Regions from separate parts of the Marinobacter sp. L-13 genome, predicted to be linked through region 4. Evidence: predicted binding sites of a transcription regulator. Region 4 holds the regulator's gene; each other region holds the start of a gene.

Evidence for each region. Region 4 encodes sigma-54, which starts transcription at its own class of promoters, with help from an activator protein. Its sites were predicted from a motif close to ANTGGCATNNANNTTGCTNT; they were not measured.
Region 1: AC13DD_RS20860 (sigma 54-interacting transcriptional regulator) is a predicted target of sigma-54. The motif match lies at 3,233-3,252, and genes of this name have one in related genera.
Region 2: flgA (flagellar basal body P-ring formation chaperone FlgA) is a predicted target of sigma-54. The motif match lies at 2,968-2,987, and genes of this name have one in related genera.
Region 3: flgB (flagellar basal body rod protein FlgB) is a predicted target of sigma-54. The motif match lies at 2,964-2,983, and genes of this name have one in related genera.

Annotation. Positions count from the first base shown of each region.
Region 1 is NZ_JBSXNQ010000069.1:32,208-36,956, forward strand. Features, by position in the region: gene AC13DD_RS20845 (ABC transporter ATP-binding protein) at 1-662, opposite strand, end outside; gene ntrB (nitrate ABC transporter permease) at 718-1,545, opposite strand; gene AC13DD_RS20855 (ABC transporter substrate-binding protein) at 1,548-2,969, opposite strand; gene AC13DD_RS20860 (sigma 54-interacting transcriptional regulator) at 3,283-4,749, shown strand, end outside.
Region 2 is NZ_JBSXNQ010000065.1:121,264-126,012, reverse strand. Features, by position in the region: gene AC13DD_RS18200 (peptidylprolyl isomerase) at 1-132, opposite strand, end outside; gene AC13DD_RS18195 (cyclic di-GMP-binding domain-containing protein, MshE-related) at 360-1,109, shown strand; gene AC13DD_RS18190 (flagella synthesis protein FlgN) at 1,148-1,618, opposite strand; gene flgM (flagellar biosynthesis anti-sigma factor FlgM) at 1,626-1,952, opposite strand; gene flgA (flagellar basal body P-ring formation chaperone FlgA) at 2,126-2,827, opposite strand; gene AC13DD_RS18175 (chemotaxis protein CheV) at 3,016-3,945, shown strand; gene AC13DD_RS18170 (CheR family methyltransferase) at 3,983-4,749, shown strand, end outside.
Region 3 is NZ_JBSXNQ010000065.1:208,032-212,780, forward strand. Features, by position in the region: gene AC13DD_RS18550 (flagellar hook protein FlgE) at 1-1,291, opposite strand, end outside; gene AC13DD_RS18555 (flagellar hook assembly protein FlgD) at 1,319-1,996, opposite strand; gene flgC (flagellar basal body rod protein FlgC) at 2,015-2,464, opposite strand; gene flgB (flagellar basal body rod protein FlgB) at 2,499-2,897, opposite strand; gene AC13DD_RS18570 (nitroreductase family protein) at 3,136-3,687, opposite strand; gene AC13DD_RS18575 (Mpo1-like protein) at 3,843-4,154, shown strand; gene AC13DD_RS18580 (adenylate/guanylate cyclase domain-containing protein) at 4,156-4,749, shown strand, end outside.
Region 4 is NZ_JBSXNQ010000055.1:242,072-246,820, forward strand. Features, by position in the region: gene lptA (lipopolysaccharide transport periplasmic protein LptA) at 1-123, shown strand, start outside; gene lptB (LPS export ABC transporter ATP-binding protein) at 101-826, shown strand; gene AC13DD_RS11800 (RNA polymerase factor sigma-54) at 978-2,504, shown strand; gene hpf (ribosome hibernation promoting factor) at 2,606-2,914, shown strand; gene ptsN (PTS IIA-like nitrogen regulatory protein PtsN) at 3,002-3,472, shown strand; gene rapZ (RNase adapter RapZ) at 3,501-4,385, shown strand; gene AC13DD_RS11820 (HPr family phosphocarrier protein) at 4,393-4,662, shown strand; gene mgtE (magnesium transporter) at 4,672-4,749, shown strand, end outside.

The sequences.
Region 1 (4,749 bases), on a different contig from region 4:
ATGCGGGCGTTGGGGCCGTTCGACATCAGGAAGATGCGGTCAGACAGTAGAATGGCTTCGTCCACATCGTGGGTGATCATGAACACGGTCTGGCGGGTTTCTTCCCAGATTTTCACCAGCTCGTCCTGAATCACACCCCGGGTGAGCGCATCCAGCGCGCCGAAAGGCTCGTCCAGCAGCAGGAGTTCCGGCTGGGTGGCGAAGGCCCGGGCGATACTCACCCGCTGACGCATACCGCCGGACAGCTGGGACGGCTTGCGGTTCAGGGCGTGGTCCAGGCCCACCATCTTCAGGTAGCGTTCGCTGTGCTCTTTCACCTTTTCCTTGGACCACTCCGGCCAGCGGGCGCGCACGGCGAAGACGATGTTGTTCAGGGTGGTTTTCCAGGGCAGCAGGCTGTAGTTCTGGAACACAACCCCGCGCTCAAGGCCTGGGCCTTTGATTTCCTTGCCGTTCATCACCACGTTGCCGGCGCTGGCTTCGTCCAGGCCTGCCAACACGTTCAGGATGGTGGATTTGCCGCAACCGGAGTGGCCGATGATGCAAACAAACTCACCTTTCTCCAGGGCAAAGCGGATATCCTCGAAGACGGTCAGCTCACCGCCCTGGCCGTCCGGATAGACTTTGGACAGGCCATCTACTTCCAGGAATGACTTACTCATAACAGGTCTCCATTCGGAGGGTTGAGGCCGGCACCGGAAACCGGTGCCGGACCGCTCATTCTTTGTATTCCACCAGTTTCTGGGCCTTGCCCAGGGCCAGGTCGAGCAGCATGCCCACCACCCCGATCATCAGGATGGAGAAGATCACACTGGCCAGATCCAGGTTGTTCCATTCGTTCCACACGTAGTAGCCAATGCCGGTGCCGCCCACGAGCATTTCCGCGGCCACGATGACCAGCCAGGCAATGCCAATCGAGATCCGCATGCCGGTCAGAATGGTGGGTGCTGCGGCCGGCAGGATCACCGTAATGGCGGTGCGCAGTGGGCCGAGTTCGTGGGTGCGGGCCACGTTGACCCAGTCCTGCCTCACGTTCGCCACACCAAAGGCGGTGTTCAGAAGCATTGGCCAGATCGAGCAGATGAAGATCACAAAGATCGCTGAGGCATCGGAGTCCTGGATGATGAACAGGGCCAGGGGCATCCAGGCCAGCGGCGAAATTGGCCGCAGCACCTGGATGTAAGGGTTCAGGGCCTTGTACATCAGCGGCGACATGCCGATCAGGAACCCGACGGGCAGCGCAATGGCCATGGCCGCCAGGTAGCCGGTCAATACCCGGTACACCGAATAGGCCAGCTGGATGCCGATGCCCTTGTCGTTGGCGCCGGCGTCATAGAACGGATCGGACAACTCCGCCCAGGCCAGCTTGATCACCGCCGAGGGTGGCGGCACCCGGGATTCCTGCTCCACACCACCCATCAGCATTTCGTATTCGGTCAGTCCTGTCTGGGCCTCCGGGGGCTGGGTTGCCATTTCCCAGAGCCCCAGGGCCAGAATCAGGAACGACACCGACAGCAGTGCTGCCCGGACGTTCAGGGAAGCCATGGTTACACCCTCCCGATGTCGAAGCTGCGTGCGTATTCTTCGGCACGATCAGAATCGAACGTCTTGCCCATGATGGTGTGGGTCTTGTAGGTCTTGTCCGGAGCGGTGTAACCCAGTTCTTCCATGATCTTGCCGGTCTCGCTCGCCAGGTAGACCTGCTCGGCAATGCCTTTGTAGTCCACATCACCCTCGATATAACCCCAGCGCTTCATCTGGGTGAGGATCCACACGCCCATGGAGTGCCACGGGAACGGGTCGAAGTCGATGCGGTCCGGCACGTCTTTTACCTCGCCAAGGCCATCGGCGTAGTAGCCGGTCAGCACCTGCTGAATCACCGGAACCGGCTGGTTCAGATAGTTCTTTGGCGCGATGGCTTCGGAGATTTCCTTACGGTTATCCGGATTGTTGGAGTACTGCGTCGCGTCGATGATGGCGCGCAACAGGGCGCCGTAGGTGTTCGGGTTCTGGGTCGCGAACTGCTTGCTGCAGGCAAAGGCGCAGCACGGGTGGCCTTCCCAGATGTCCTTGGTCAGCATGTGGATGAAGCCCACCTTCTCCCAAACAGCACGCTGGTTGAACGGATCCGGTGACAAGTAGCCATCCAGGTTACCGGCGCGGAGGTTGGCAACCATCTCGGGTGGCGGGACCACACGGATCTGCACATCTTTGTCCGGGTCGATACCGTTCTCGGCCAGGTAGTAACGCAGCAGGAAGTTGTGCATGGAGTACTCGAACGGCACGCCAAACTTGAAGCCTTTCCACTGTTTCGGGTCGCGCTTGTCCTTGTGGTCGACGTGCAGCACGATGGCCTGGCCATTGATGTTCTCAACGGCCGGCATGATGAACGGCTCCGGTGTGGAGCCCGCGCCCATGGTCATCGCCAGGGGCATGGGAGTAAGCATATGTGAGGCGTCGTATTCGCCAGCCAGGGACTTGTCCCGGGCCACCGCCCAACCTGCGGTCTTGGTGACGGTCACATCGAGGCCGTACCGCTCATAAAAGCCCATCGGGTGGGCCATGATGATAGGCGTGGCGCAGGTGATCGGTACAAAACCAACGTTCAGCTTGGTCTTCTCGAGCTTGCCCAGGGATTCCTTCACCGCGGCCTTGGCCTTTTCCATCGGGAACACGCTGCCCAGAACGGCCGCCGCGGTGCCCGCGCCCATCATTTTCATGAAGGCGCGCCGGCTGTGTTCGTTGTGACCAAACACCGAGCGCACCACCGCGCCTTCGATGGCGCGATCCATCATCGCTTCTGAATCCAAATGCTCGTCAGCAACTGCCTGCTGGCCGGCAGAGGGCTTGAGATCGAGGGAAATCGACGGGGTGCTGTCGCCGGGTTTGCACTCGGGGCAGCCGCAGGTCTTGGCATGAATCAGGGACTTGTCACCGTCAAACGGGTTTCCAAGGCTTTTCGTGGTCATGGCGCACTCTCCTGGGTTTGGGACCTAAGTTTTGGGTTATTTCTGCACTCTCACGGTGCAACAAAGGTGCGGCTCGGGCCCGAGGCTGGAAATGGTCGGGTCGGCTCCGCGTTCTGAGAGAGGTATCGCAGGGTTTGTGCCAAGTCCGGTTATTTTTTTAACCCATTGTTTTTAAGGCATCAGGAATGAGGAGCCTGAAAACAGGAGAGCTACGACATTTCGTATTTCACGATTTTTCGTAGCCCGGACTGCGATTTTTCGTAGTTGGCACAGGGTTTGTTTCTTCCTTCGGGAACTGACTCAGGAAATCGCCATGAACACCGAAGCCATCATTCGCCCTGAAATCACCGGCAACTGGATTGACCATCTGCCAGAGGCTGCGCTGTTGGTAGATGCAGGCAGGGACCTGATTCTGTCCGCCAACAGTGCCATGGGCCGAATGATCGGCTCCGACCGGCAATCCCTCGTCGGAACGCCATGCACCCACCTGTTCACCGACCAGCGGCCGCAACTGATTGCATTCACTGAGGAAACCCTGTTTCGCAGCCACGGCTGGAGCCGGGATTTCTTCCTCCAGCACCGGGACGGCCACACCGTGGAACTGGAAATCTCCTCATCCAGGGTCGGCGAGGCGGAAACCCAGAATGTGCTGCTGTTGTTGAGGGACCGACGCCAGCTGCGAACCCTTCGGGAGCGCCACGATGCCAACCACTACCACCGGGGCGGCCTGCTTGAATGGCGTCGGGTGGAAGAACTGTTCAAGGACATGGAGCGGGAAAACCAGCTGATCCTGCATGCCGTCGGGGAAGGCATTTACGGGGTGGATGCCGAGGGGCGAGGCACCTTCGCAAACCCCGCAGCCGAGCGCATGCTGGGGTGGCGAATTGACGAACTCATGGGGCGGGTTCTGCACCGCGTGGTGCACCACTCCCATGCCGATGGCAGCCTGTATCCCCTGAAGGACTGCCCGATATACGCCGCCTTCCGCGATGCCAGCGTGAAGCGGGTTGGCGAGGACTGGTTCTGGCGCAAGGACGGCAGCGGCTTCCCGGTGGAATACACCAGCACACCGATCCTGGACAACGGGCATCCGGTGGGCGCGGTGGTTGTGTTCCGGGATATTTCCGCCCGTCAGGAAGCCCAGAAAGAACTGCAGAAAGCGCTGGAAGAAGTAGAGACCCTCAAACACCGACTGGAAATGGAGAACGCCTATCTGCAGGAAGAACTCAGCGCCGAGTACCACTTCCACGAAATCTTCGGCCAGAGCGAGGCCATCAAAGCCATCGTGCGCCGTATCGGTATGGTGGCGCCCACCGATGCCAACGTGCTGATCACCGGCGAATCCGGCACGGGCAAGGAGCTGATTGCCCGTGCCATCCACCAGTCCAGCAGCCGACGTGACCGGCCCCTGATTCGGGTGAACTGTGCGGCCATCCCCAAGGATCTGTTCGAGAGCGAGTTCTTCGGCCACATCAAAGGTGCCTTCACCGGCGCCGTCAGCGATCGCGTGGGCCGGTTCGAACTGGCCGACGGCGGCACCCTGTTCCTGGACGAAGTGGGCGAAATCCCCCTTGAACTCCAGGGTAAACTGCTCCGGGTGCTGCAGGATCAGCAATTCGAGCGGGTTGGCGAAAACCGAACCCGGGCTGTGGATGTGCGGGTGATCGCGGCCACCAACCGTGACCTGAAGGCGGAAGTTCAGGAAAAAACCTTCCGGGAAGACCTCTACTTCCGCCTGAATGTTTTCCCCATCGAATCCGTACCCTTGCGCCGGCGGCTG
Region 2 (4,749 bases), on a different contig from region 4:
CACCATGCGGACCTTCGGAAGAGGATCACTGGCCAGTTGCTCATTGGTTTGCGCCTGCACCGCGGCAGTCGGCATGAGCAGGGCGAGTGCCATAAGCAATACGGGTGTCACAGTTTTCAGGGGCTTTACCATGTTTGTCATTTGCAGCCGTTCTCCGTGTTATTAGCAGGTGTGTTTCCTGCGACAATTCGGCGAATTCTGTTATCAGGTGCCAGATCTTACCAGATGGTGATGGTAAAACGGGCACTGCATCCACGCACATTGTTGTGTGATCGGCTAACCTTCCCGATATCGGAAGTCATGGATCACACTGGCCGGGCCGGGTTGTACGGTTTTCACTGTTTAAAAGGAGACACTGGGTGAGAATCCGTCAGGGATTTGAAGAGAAATCACGCCTCGGGCGATTGCTTATCAATCGTGGGTATCTGTCTGAGGGGCAGGTTAACGAAGGCCTCAGGCTTCAGCGCGAATCGGGACAGCGCCTGGGTGAGGTATTTATCCAGGCGGGCTGGATCAGCGAGAAGGAGCTGCACCGTGTCCTCAAGCACCAGTCCCGCTATCGCAACGCTGCCGCCCTGGTAACAGCGGTCACGCTGCCATTCCAGCCCCTGGTAACCTTTGCGGCCAGCAATTCGGCCGAGGCGTCACAGGCAATACTGGAAGCCGGCGAACTTTATGACAGAGGCAATCTTGCCCCCATGAGCGAAGCCGAGCTGGCGGCGATTTCCGGTCAGGGCGATCCGACCTTGCTGCAGCGCATTGGTATTGTCAGCAAGATGGCGGAGAACCCCGCAGGAAATGGGGAGCAGGGCTCCGAGGCATCCGCAGATGTTATTGAAGGTCTCAAGCTTTCCGCCAATATCTTCGTGCCGGTTCTGAACTTCCTGGATTCAGATCTCAGCATTTCCGGTGTGCATTATCGTGAAGGGGAGCCACGTTATCGGGTAAGAGAAGATGGCGCCCTGATGCTGGCGTTCCCTGAGCGCATCGAGGAAATTCGGATGGACAATATACGGGTTACGGGAGGCCAGGGAGCTTCAATGGGCAACGTGAGCATTCACGACATCCGGTTTCATCCCGACTCCCAGATGACCATCTACACCCGATGAAGTGGAAAGCATGGCTCGGCAGAGCCATGCGTCCGGGCTCAGGCGCTGGCGAGCACCGTGCTGCTTGATACCGTGGTCTGCTGACCCTGTGCACCGTACAGCTTTTGCTGGCCGGTGGCGCCGCGGAAAATATCTGTGAGCCTCGACAAACGCTTTTGCAAGTGGCTGATTACGCGACCGTTGGTCTGGTTCAGCGTCTGACAGGTTCGCAGCTTCTGGTCCGCTTCCTGCCAGAGTTCGAAGAGATCCGAGAATCCGGCGCTGCGAATAAAGCGGGAAGGCTCGCCACTTTCGGGGCGATATCCCATTTGTACGAGCGTTCGGATTTTCTGTTTGGCGCGTTCGCGGACTGCACCGAGGAGATCGTTCTTCTCTCTGGTCAGGGCGTCCAGCTGGCGGAGGTCGGAATTCGCAAGGCAGGTCTTTTCCTTGCCGAGAACGTCAGCCAGTGTTTCAAGCTGGCTGATATCCTGGGAAAGAAGGGTCTTCAAATCATCAATTGCGGCCATGGTCTACTCACCCGAAAATGCTTTCATCCATCTCAAGCATTTTCTGGGCCAGCTTCTCGGCGTCAATCTTGTACGTGCCATTTTCGAGGGCGGAACGGATCTGCTCGATGCGGTCGTCATCCATTTCCGGATAATCGCCCAGCTTTTGTTCGAGCTGCTTCAGATTCTTTGCCTGATTGCTCAGGCTGACGTTCTCACCACGGGCCCCCTGGGCCTGTGTCTTCGCCTGTTCGTTGGATGCCGGCTGGGTATTCTGTGCGCCGGAGCTTTTGTCGGCCGTGGTTCTCTGGGTGTTGACCTGGCCGGGGCCAATTCCATTTAAGTCAACTGACATATCTGTACCTGCTTGCCTGTCGCGCCACGAATGCGGCGCTTACTCGAGTTTATGTCTTCTTAACGGCGGCGCCGCGAAAACCTTTAGTACTTTTAGCACTTTTTTTCATCTGCTTTTACGACCGGTTTTGCGGCATTCACTTGCCGCTCCGGCAAGCCTCTGCCGCACGCGGCTCACATCGGAATCTCCACGTGGCCCGGCGCGACAACGCTGGCTCTTATCGTGCGCGATGAGCGCAGATTCTCAACCAGAACCTGTTCGCCAACGCTGGCGCTTGCCAGGGCTTTGCCCCGGGAACGTACTGAAAATCCGCCGGTTTTGGCGGTGATGATAACATGATCGCCTCGTTCGACCGCATTCGGGGCCGAAAGCATGTCTGGTGTAACGAGCGATCCGGCATTCACTGCGCGCCGCACTTCCATGCCAATCGCCTGCTTCGAGTCGGTAATCACGCCACGTCTGGATGAATTGATTTCAACAGACTGCTTCGCAAGCAGCCCTTCGGTTATTCGCTCTCCACGTGTGAGTGGCCTCGCTGCCACCAGGGCTGGCCCATGGATAGAAACTGAAGCGGTAACAAACATTCGCCATGGGCGGGTTCCTTCGCAGGCTACCTGCAACGACGGGCTGGTGCTTTTCCATGGATCCCCGCTGAACTCTACACTCAAAGGCTTTTCGCACTCGGCGAGAGCGAGGCGGCTGTCGATGGAACCGGGTTCGAAGGAAACGGTGTAGCCATGCTCGGCCTGTTCAGACGCAAAGCTGTCCAGAAACGCCAGGGTTGCTTTCTGAATCTGTTCAGCTGTCGTTCCAGCAAGGAGCGGCGTGCTCAGGCCAGACATTAGCAGTAGTAGGGCGAAATTCGTGATGCGCATACGTATCAGTTTGTCCTATGCTGTCAACAACAGGGCAGAAAAGCCCGAATCAGGCTAAGGATTCGGTAAAAGTGGCCGTTAAATGGGCTGACCCACCCCTGATATGACGGGTTTCCGTCGATCAGGCTATTATTCAGTGAACAGCAAGATATATGCCGTTGTAATTCCGGCAAGCCAGGAGAATCGAAATGGCAGGGGTTTTGGACAGTGTCAACCAGCGCACTCAGATGGTCGGAAAGAACCGCCTAGAGCTGCTTCTTTTCCGTCTCAGGGGGCGTCAGATCTACGGGATCAACGTGTTCAAGGTGAAAGAGGTTCTGCAGTGTCCGAAGCTGTTCTCCCTGCCCAACAGCCGGCCGGTTGTTCGAGGCGTAGCCCATAGCCGGGGTGAGACTATCCCCATTATCGATCTGAGCATGGCAATCGGTCTGCCCGGTATCCCGCAAGAAGAGCTCTCCACCAGCTTCGTCATCATCACTGAATACAATCGCAAAACGCAGGGTTTCCTGGTGAGCGGTGTCGAGCGAATCATGAACATGAACTGGGAAGAAATCCTGCCTCCACCCAAAGGGGCCGGCAAGGATGTCTATCTTACCGCTGTCACGAAAATTGATGATAAGCTTATCGAAATCATTGATGTAGAGAAGATTCTTTCAGAAGTTTCTCCGCTTGGGGAGGACGTAACCGAAGCCGTTCTGAGTAAGAGCGCGGATAGGGTACCGGGGCATCTGCCCGTGCTGGTGGTCGATGATTCATCCGTGGCCCGGCGCCAGATACAGCGGTGTCTCACCGCAATTGGCATGGAAGTGGTGCTGAAAAACGACGGCAAGCAGGCTATTGAACATCTGAAGGAAATCACTGCGGATGGTTCCCGGGCCAAGGATCACTTCTCCCTGATCATCTCGGACGTGGAGATGCCTGAAATGGATGGCTACACCCTCGTCACCAAGGTGAAAGAGGACCCGGCGCTTTCGGATATGTTTGTTATGCTTCACACCTCACTCAGCGGTGTGTTCAACCAGGCCATGGTAAAGAAGGTCGGGGCCGACGACTTTATGGCAAAGTTCAGTCCGGACGAGCTGGCAGAGCGGGTGATGGAAATCATCGACCAGGGTTGATGGAGCCGCTCAAAGATTCACTCAGAACAGAGACCCAATGAAAGCGGAAATAACGCCACAGGAATATGAAGCCTTCAAATCGTTCCTGCAGGATGCCTGTGGGATTTTACTGGGCGATAATAAACAGTACCTGGTCAAAAGCCGGTTGCGCAGGATTCTTGAAGAGAACAGCCTGAATACCCTGGGTGAACTGCTCGAGCGCCTTAAGCGCCCCGGGCGGGGCGGTCTGAAAGAGACTGTCATCGATGCGATGACAACCAATGAAACCCTGTGGTTCCGTGACAATCACCCTTTCCGGATTCTTCAGGAGAAACTGCTTCCCGAATTCGCAGAGCGCAACTCGATGCAGCCTTTGCGTATCTGGTCTGCGGCCTGCTCAACCGGCCAGGAGCCGTATTCGATTGCCATGATCGTCGAGGAGTTTCGGCGGTCGAGGCCCGGGAAGCTCCGGGATGTAAAGATCACCGCGACGGATATCTCCAAAAGCGTTCTTGATGTGGCTCGCAAGGGCGAGTATGAAATGCTTGCCATTGGTCGGGGGCTCTCGCCAGAGCGCCAGAAGCAGTTTTTCACGCCGTCCCTGAACGGTGGCTGGCAGATCAAACCCCAGATCAAGAGCATGGTGGAGTTCAAGGAGTTGAACCTGCTTGAGCGTTATATGCTGGGCAAGTTCGATATTGTGATGTGCCGGAACGTTCTGATCTATTTTTCGGCGGACCTGAAAAAAGACATTCTCACCCGGATGCACGCCACCCTGAACCCGGGCGGCTACCTGGTTCTTGGTGCCTCGGAATCGCTCAACGG
Region 3 (4,749 bases), on a different contig from region 4:
GACTGCTGCCATTACTGGCTGTCGGTGAAAGGTTTTTGACATAGAACTGCGTCAATTCGTGAGAGTTTCCCAAGCTGTCGTAGATGGTTGTAGAGGTTGCGTGGTTGTAGGTCCGCTGATCCAGTGGATTAAACTGGTTCGTTATCACAGGATCGGCTGCTCCGGCATTGAAATTGGCCCCCAGATTAGGTGTAGTCGGAGGAGACGACAGGCTCTCAGACGACAGACTTTCAATACTGTCATCTGCAGACAGGGTGCTCAGGAATCCGTTCGTCACACCTTCACCTGTTATAGAGGTGGGAGTATTCGGAAAGCTGGTTTCCAATGTAAAACCGCTGTTCTGGCGAATCAGCACGCTTCCATTTTCCACTTCGGCGCTGACGCCACTCAATCCAGGAAGTGAAGTCAGCAGCTCAGCAAAATCGATCGCCGTTGGAGGGTTTCCATTTAAACTGGATCTATCGATAGTGGCACTGCCCGCCTCGCCATTCTCGCCCACAGAAATCGAAAACTCAAAATCTGACTGAGCAAGAGCTGACTCCAGTTCAGTGGCGTCAAGAGTCTGTTCTGTAAGCGCGGACGCATTTAAGCCATCGATGCCGTTGAAATAGTTGGCCAAGTCGTTGGCACCGTACGCCGCCGACAAGGCAGCGGGCGTCTGTCCGCTACTAAAAGTGGAGCCGTCGCGGTAGGTAACTGTGAAGGACTCGTTCAAAATAGCATTAGTCTGCGCGCTGTCCGGCTCGGCAACACCAGGCCGACCAATTAGAAAAGCGCTTCGATTTTCAAGTACAGACTCTCGGGCATCTAGATTGACATCAGTTTCCAGTAAGGTAGTCCGTCTGGGCGCCAAGTTGTTAGAATCTATAACCAGATCACCGCGAATGCCCGAAAGATTTCCATCCGCATCCGCGGTAAATCCCTGTACGCGCATATTTTGGTTGTTGGTAACGAACCCGTCTTTATCGACTCCGAATTGACCTGCTCGTGAGTAACGAGTCTCACCGCCGTTATTCAAAATGAAAAATCCATCACCGCTAATCGCCATGTCGAGGCCATTGTCGGTAAAACTGACGTTTCCCTGACCGAACGACTGTTTTACATCCTGGACCCGGACACCGTCGCCGATCGGGTTGGTGCCTGCGCTCAGGAAACCGCTGGCGTATAGATCGCCAAACTGGGCCTTGCTGCCCTTGAAACCAACGGTACTGGCGTTGGCAATGTTGTTGCCGGTGACGTCCAGATCCACCGATGCCGCGCGAAGGCCACTCAAACCCGTATTAAATCCCATGGTTCACCCCTTGGTGTTTCACCGGTATCAGTTAATTTGTTTTACATCAGACAGGGCGATGGAGCCCATGCCTGCAAGATTCAGGGTAATGGAGCCACCCTGGCCCAGGGACACGCTGTCAACATTGGCACTTACCATCGTACCCAACTGCTGCGGCCCATCCGGGTAGGAAGCCTCGGCCACAATCCGGTAGGCGCCCGGCGGCAAGGGATTGCCGTTGCCGTCCTGGCCATCCCAGCGGAACGAGGTCACCCCTGCCGGACTACTACCCATGTCGATCTGGCGAACCCGCTCACCATTCTGACCCTGAATCGAAAGCCGAAGGCCACCGGTCGATGCCGGCACTTCAACGGTGCCGCTGATCTCACCGTCCGCACCCAGAACCCCGATCTGGGAAGGGGCAAGCACGGTTTTGCCGACCATGGCAGAGGCCTGCAGCGCCTGGCTGGAACGGAACTGACCCACCACATCCTCAACCGTACCGGAAAGGTTCTGCATTTCCTCCAGCGAGCTGAACTGGGCCAGTTGGGAGATGAATTCACCGTTGTCCTGGGGTTCCAGCGGGTTCTGGTTCTTCAGCTGGGCCAGCATCAGTTCCATGAACTCGTTCCGACCCAACTCGCTGGTGCCCTGGCCGCCATTCTGTTGCTTCAGCTGGTACTGGCTCAGAACATCCGACGCGTCTGTTGCATTTACTGCAGTCATGTTGTGCTCCTCACCCTGTTACTGCTGACCGAGAGTCAGAATGCGCTGCATCATGGACTTGGCTGTGTTCATGACATCCACATTCATCTGGAAACTTCTGGACGACGACATCATGTCCGCCATCTCTTCAACCACATTCACATTGGGGTAGTAGACGTAGCCGTCCTCGTTGGCCGCCGGGTGATGGGGCTCGTGGCGCATCTGCAGCTCCGCATCACTTTCGACAATACCGTCAACCCTCACGCCGGCGCCCGGCCCCTCATCGGCAGCCATGGGCAAGCCTCCCTGCCCGGGATTCATCAGAGACTGCTGAATCGCCGAGAAAACCGGCTTCCTGGCGCGATAGGTTTCCCCCGTGCTGGAACTTGCCGTTTCTGCATTGGCAATGTTGGACGCGGTTGTATTCAGCCGCAGTGATTGCGCGGTCATGCCGGAACCGGCGATGTCAAAAATGCTGCCCAGTGACATGAAAATTCTCCTTCGCTAATCCTGTGACTGCGGCTTATTCGCCCTTGAGGGCTTTGGTCAAACCGCTGAACTTGCTGTTCAAAAACTGGAAGCTGGCCTGGAAATCCATGGCGTTGCGCATAAACCGGGTCTGCTCCTGCTGGGCGTCTACCGTATTGCCGTCAACCGACGGCTGATGGGGAACCCGATACATCAAATCGCTTTCCGACGCCGATGGCGAGGTATCCATGTGCGCGTCATGGGTTTTGGCCATCTGGAATCCGCTGACCTGCTCCTGGGCCTTCTGCATCATGGCCTGGAAATCCAGATCCCGCGCCTTGAAACCCGGGGTGTCGGCGTTTGCCAGGTTGTTTGCCAGAACTTCGGCGCGTTTAACACGCGCTTCAACCGCGTGTTGATGAATGCCCAGAGCCGAATCAAACGTAATTGCCATGTTGCCTCCCGAAAACTGCACTGGTATGCCGAGCTGTTTTTGCCGGCTGTGCTCTTTGACAGGACTAAAGCAAGCTGAATGCCAGATTTATGGTCAGGTGTTAATTTGTCAGGAAACCCAGTGTTGGCAGGCCCTGCAGAGAATCCGAGTAGCGGTTACGGGAAAGGAGAAAGGAAAAGGGCAAGAAAAAGCGGCAAGCTGCTTCCCCCGGCAGAAGCCGGGGGTATTCAACAAGGTCTCAGGGCCAATGACTCACAAACTCGTCCACCGCCGGTCTGGGCACAGACGGCTTGGATGCCGAGACCGTACCGGTGTAGAGAAAGCCAACAATCTGTTCATGCTCTTCCAGGCCCAACCCCTGGTGAACCGAGGAGTGGTAGGCAACGCCGCCTGTTCTCCACATCACGCCGAAACCGGCATCCTGAAGGGCAAGCTCAACAAAACTCATGCCGGCAGCTGCCGACATGACCTGCTCGATTTCCGGTACTTTGGGATGCGTCCTCGGCGACGCGATACCAACTATGACCATGGGTGCGCGAAGGGGGGCACGCCGGAGCTTCTCGATTTCTTTCTCATCGCTGTTATTGGCACAGGTGGACGCAAACAGCTCTCCCAGGGCTTCAAGGCCTTTACCCTCGATCACCAGATAGCGCCAGGGCCTGAGCAGTGCATGGTCCGGTGCACGCGCCGCGCAGGAAAAGGCCCTTTCGAGGGTTGTCGAATCCGGCGCGGGTGATTCCAGCCTCGGTTCAGAGGAGCGGTTCAGGAGGAAATCGGTAACTGCGGTCATATCTGCTCGCTGTTTAAAGACTGTTGAAATATAGGTACGAACACAATTCATGGCTGTGAATTGTGGGTTCTACGTAATGCTGTTAGCCTTTAGTCGTAGTCGGGTCTACCAACAATTATAAATGACGCGGTCGTACAACGTTGAGTGGCAACACAATGAGCAACCAGCAAACCTTCAATAACTTTTCCGAATTTTATCCGTACTACCTCGAAGAGCACAGCGACGTCACCTGTCGCCGTTTGCATTTCGCTGGAAGTCTCCTGGTCCTGATAGTCGCCGTATGGGCTCTGGCTTCGGGCAAGCTGTTGTGGCTTCTGGCCTTGCCGGTCATAGGCTATGGCTTTGCGTGGGTTGGTCATTTCAAGTTTGAAAAAAATCGCCCCGCTACCTTCAAATATCCACTGTACAGCCTTATGGGTGACTGGGTCATGTTCCGCGACATGCTCATTGGCAGGATCCGTTTCTGAAATGATGAGTGCCCCGGCAGACCTGCGTAATGCCAGTAGCTCAGCTGGCAGAGCCCTCTCGTCCGAGGCGGCGGGCAACCCGATCGCCATTCCCCCGATGCCCGATTACAATGGCCGGGTACTGGCATACACCTCAACCGCCGCCATTATCGTAACCGGCGTTCTCCAGGGCGCCTTTCCGCAATGGCTTCTCTGGCTGGTTGCCGGGGCCCTCACCTGGCCCCACATCGCCCATGCCCTGACTCGCCGCACTTTCCTCAGGAATTCGCCACGCATCCGTCAGAAAATGCTGATATTTGATTGCGTGGTTGGTGGCGCTTTCATTGGTTGCATCGGGCTGATCGTCATCCCCTCCCTCGCCGTTGCACTGATGCTGATGTTCAGTTGCCTGATTGTTGGTGGTATCCGTCAGTGGGTCCTGGGCACCGGCTTCATGGCGGCCTCCATTGCGGGGGCGGTTGCGATCGTCGGCCCGGCAGACGGACCACACTCGCCCCTGCTGACCAGCATCGTGTCGATTTTATCCACCGGGCTTTATATTTGCGTTACGGCTTACTATTCCCACCAGCAGGCACGGGCGTTGATGCTGGCAAAG
Region 4 (4,749 bases):
GGCCGGGTTGTCACCGCTGAGGGCGGCGCAGACACCGGCGAGGGCAGCGGCCGGGTAGAGATGGTGATTCAGCCACGCAGTACAGACAGACAGGGATCCGATGGCAGTTCTGAGAGCCAGTAACCTGGCAAAGAGTTACAAACAGAAAAAAGTGGTGATCGACGTTTCCCTGGAAATCCGCAGTGGGGAAATTGTCGGGCTGCTTGGTCCCAACGGTGCCGGGAAAACCACCTGCTTCTATATGATCGTTGGGCTGGTTCCTGCCGATCACGGGCGGATAACGATCGACAGCCGGGATATCACCCCCCTGCCCATGCATGGTCGGGCCCGCCAGGGCATCGGCTACCTGCCACAGGAAGCCTCGGTTTTCCGCAAACTGTCTGTGCGCGACAACATCATGGCGATCCTCGAGACGCGGCAGGGCCTGAGCAAGGCAGACCGGCAGAAAAAGCTCGAGGAGCTGCTGGAGGAATTCCACATCACCCATATCCGGGACAGCGTTGGTATGGCCCTGTCCGGTGGTGAGCGGCGACGGGTGGAAATTGCCCGGGCCCTGGCCATGGAGCCGGCTTTCATCCTGCTGGATGAGCCCTTCGCCGGCGTTGACCCTATATCCGTCAGCGACATCAAACACATCATCCGGCACCTTCGGGACAAAGGCATTGGCGTTTTGATCACCGACCACAACGTGCGTGAGACCCTGGACATCTGCGAGAATGCCTACATTGTTTCCGGCGGCCACATCATCGCCTCCGGCAATGCCGACGCCATCCTGGCCAACCAGCAGGTCAAGGAAGTCTATCTCGGCGACGAATTCAGACTCTGACACCCAATGGCTGATTGTTTTGATGATCTGTAGCAAGTAAACTCGGCAAAGAACTTGCTAGGGTAAATTAAAATCACGGCAAGTAACCGGCATATAAAGATTTTTTCACGACTTATGACACAACGCGCTGATGAGTGACGGATCCTGAACCATGGTTATGAAAGCCTCCTTACAGTTAAAGCTGGGTCAAAGCCTGACCATGACGCCCCAGCTGCAACAGGCGATCCGGCTTCTCCAGCTCTCCACTCTCGACCTCCAGCAGGAAATCCAGCAGGCACTGGAATCCAACCCCATGCTGGAGACCTCCGAGGACGATGACCAGACCGACGCAGCCAGCGAAAACGACGAGCGCGAGGCCAACGCCACCGAGTCCGCCGCTGAAGCTGCCCCGGAACCGGCCAGCGACTGGGATGAATCCGAGAACGGCCCGGACTGGTCCTCGGAGAACGAGATTCCTGACAACATTCCGGACGATCTGCCGGTTGATACCGCCTGGGACGACATCTACCAGTCCGCACCAGCGCCGGCAGCCCGCAACGACGACGAAAACGATCACGATTTCGAAACCCGTAATTCCCCGACCGAAACGCTTCAGGATCACCTGGAATGGCAGCTCAATCTGACGCCCCTCAGTGAACGGGACCAGGCCATTGCCCATGCCCTGATGGATGCAGTGGACGAACGGGGCTATATCACCAGCCCGCTGGAGGAAATCCACGCCGGACTGCTGGATGAGAACGATGAAGACCCCCTTGAACTGGATGAAGTGGAAGCCGTGCTTCACCGCCTGCAACACTTTGATCCGCCCGGCGTGTTTGCCCGGGACCTACAGGAATGCCTGCTGATCCAGCTCAACCAGCTGCCGCCGGAAACACCCTGGCTGGCCCAGGCACGCCTTGTAATTACCCATTACATCAACCTGCTGGGCAACCGCGATTACGCCCAGTTGCTGCGCCGCAGCCGCCTGAAAGAAGACCAGTTGCGGGATGTCCTGGCGCTGATCACCGGCCTGAATCCGCGGCCGGGCGATGTCATTGACCGGGCCGAACCCGATTATGTGATTCCGGACGTGATCGTTCGCAAACACAATGGCCGCTGGCGTGTTGAGCTGAATCCTGAAATTGCACCGCGCATCCGGGTCAATGCCAGCTATGCTTCACTTATAAGGCGTGCGGACAGCAGCGCAGACAACACCTACCTGCGCGACCAGTTGCAGGAGGCCAAGTGGTTCATCAAGAGCCTGCAGAGCCGCAATGAGACCTTGCTGAAAGTCGCGACCCGTATTGTCGAGCACCAGCAGGGATTCCTGGATCACGGTGAAGAAGCCATGAAACCGTTGATTCTTTCAGACATCGCCCAGGCGGTAGAGATGCATGAATCGACCATTTCACGGGTAACCACCCAGAAATACATGCATACCCCCCGTGGCATTTTCGAGCTGAAGTACTTCTTCTCCAGCCATGTCAGCACTGACGAGGGTGGAGAATGCTCCTCCACGGCCATACGCGCGATGATCAAGAAGCTGATTGCGGCGGAAACGCCCAAAAAGCCGTTGAGCGACAGCAAAATTGCAGCCATGCTAGGGGAACAGGGTATCAAGGTTGCGCGACGCACCGTTGCCAAGTACCGGGAGGCCATGCACATTCCGCCGTCCAACGAGCGCAAGCGGCTGGTCTGAATACCCGGGGGCCGGGACGCAACACCGTATTCGCCGGCGCATAATGCGCCAGCACCCAGACCGGCTCCCGGGAGCCGGCACGATGACAACAGGAGACGCCTATGCAACTCAATATTTCAGGCCATCACGTAGAACTGACTCCCGCACTGAAGGATTATGTTTCAGAGAAGTTCGAGAAGCTCGAGCGTCACTTTGACCACATCAGTAACTGCCAGGTGACCCTGGAAGTGGAAAAGGTGCGCCAGATTGCGGAAGCCACGTTGCATGTGGTTGGTGGTGAGATTCACGCAAAGGCAGAAAATGAGGATATGTACGCAGCCATCGATGCCCTGATCGACAAGCTTGACCGTCAGATCCTCAAGCACAAGGAAAAGAATGTAGACCGGATGCACGGAAACGGCTCTCGCTAACTGACTGTTTTCATGCAATTCATCTAATCGAGCTGCGACATGAGTAACGTGTCGCAGCCTTTTTTTTAACGGAAACGCAGTCGATCCATGAGCGACACATCCCTGACCATAGAGAACATTCTTGCTCCGGAGCTCACCCTCTGCAGGGTAGCTGCGTCCAGCAAGAAACGGGCCCTGGAGTTTATTGCCGAGCAGATAAACCATCAGGACAACACGCTCAGCGAGACCCAGCTCTTCAACAACCTGATTTCCCGCGAGCGCCTGGGCAGCACCGGCATTGGCCAGGGAATCGCCATTCCCCACTGCCGTCTGGAAGGACTTGATCACGTGGTGGGCGTGCTGATGACGCTGGAAGAAAGCGTCGAATTCGATGCTATCGACAATCAGCCGGTGGATCTGATTTTCGCCCTGATCGTCCCGAAGGAAGCAACGAGCGAACACCTGGAGCTGCTCAGCCAACTGGCTGAAAAGTTCAATGAGCGGTCGTTCTGTGATCGCCTCCGGCAATCCGAGGACGCCAGCACGCTGTACCAGCGCATGACCGCCTCAGGCGGCTGATATTCACTGCAGTGGAGGTAAGGTGGTCATGAAGCTGATTATCGTCAGTGGCAGGTCCGGTTCGGGCAAGAGTACCGCACTTCATGTGCTGGAGGACCTCGGGTTTTATTGCATCGACAATCTTCCTATTGGCCTGCTCTTCCCCCTCACACGGGAAGCCGCCAGCCAGACCAGGCCTGGTCGACTGGGCAAGATGGCCGTCAGTATCGATGCGCGGAACCTTTCCGGCGAGCTGGCCAATTTCGAGGAGATCTACCGGCGCCTCCAGGAAACCGGGGTTACCGTTGAAATCATCTTCCTGGACGCCGACGAGCAGTCGCTTCTGCAGCGTTTTCACGCCACCCGCAGAAAGCATCCGTTGAGTGACGACAGGACCTCTCTCCGGGAAGCCATTACCAGCGAGAAGAAACTGCTGGAGCCCCTCTCCAAGCTTTCCGATCTTTACGTAAATACCACCGGCATGTCCATGTACGAGCTGCGGGACATGGTCAAGCAGCGCGTGGTCGGTCGAAAAGATCAGGAACTGGCTCTCCTGTTTCAGTCATTCGGCTTCAAACACGGCGTGCCGCTGGATTCCGACTACGTTTTCGATGTCCGCTGCCTGCCCAACCCCTACTGGGATACCAGCCTCCGCAAGTATGTCGGGACGGATCAGCCGGTTATCGAGTTTCTGGAAAAAGAACCGGCAAGCCGGAAGATGATCGAGGACCTGAAATCATTTCTGGATACCTGGCTGCCCTCCTTTGCAGACAGTAACCGCAGCTATATGACCATTTCCATTGGCTGTACCGGCGGCCAGCACCGGTCGGTGTATGTGTGCGAGCAGTTGGGTGAGTACTTCCGGCAACGGTACAGCAATGTGCAAGTGCGGCACACCGAGCTGCCACACCTGCAGACCCGGGAAGAGATCTGATCAAGCCATGATTCGCCGCCCCATTACCATCATCAACAAACTGGGCCTGCATGCGCGCGCCACTGCGAAGCTGGTCAACACGGCATCGGAATACGACAGCAGCGTGCGTATCAGCGGCAAAGGCCGGGATGTGGACGCGAAGAACATCATGCAGGTGATGATGCTGGCCGCCAGCAAAGGAACCGATGTGGAGCTCATTGCCGACGGACCGGATGAGGAACAGGCCATCGAAGCATTGGTGGAACTGATTAACGACTATTTCGGTGAGGGTGAGTAAAATAAACACATGACCGATATTCTGGAAAAAAGCCAGGCCCGCCAGCGTCTTCGTTCCCTGAGCGAAGCGCTGGACAGTGGCGCACTG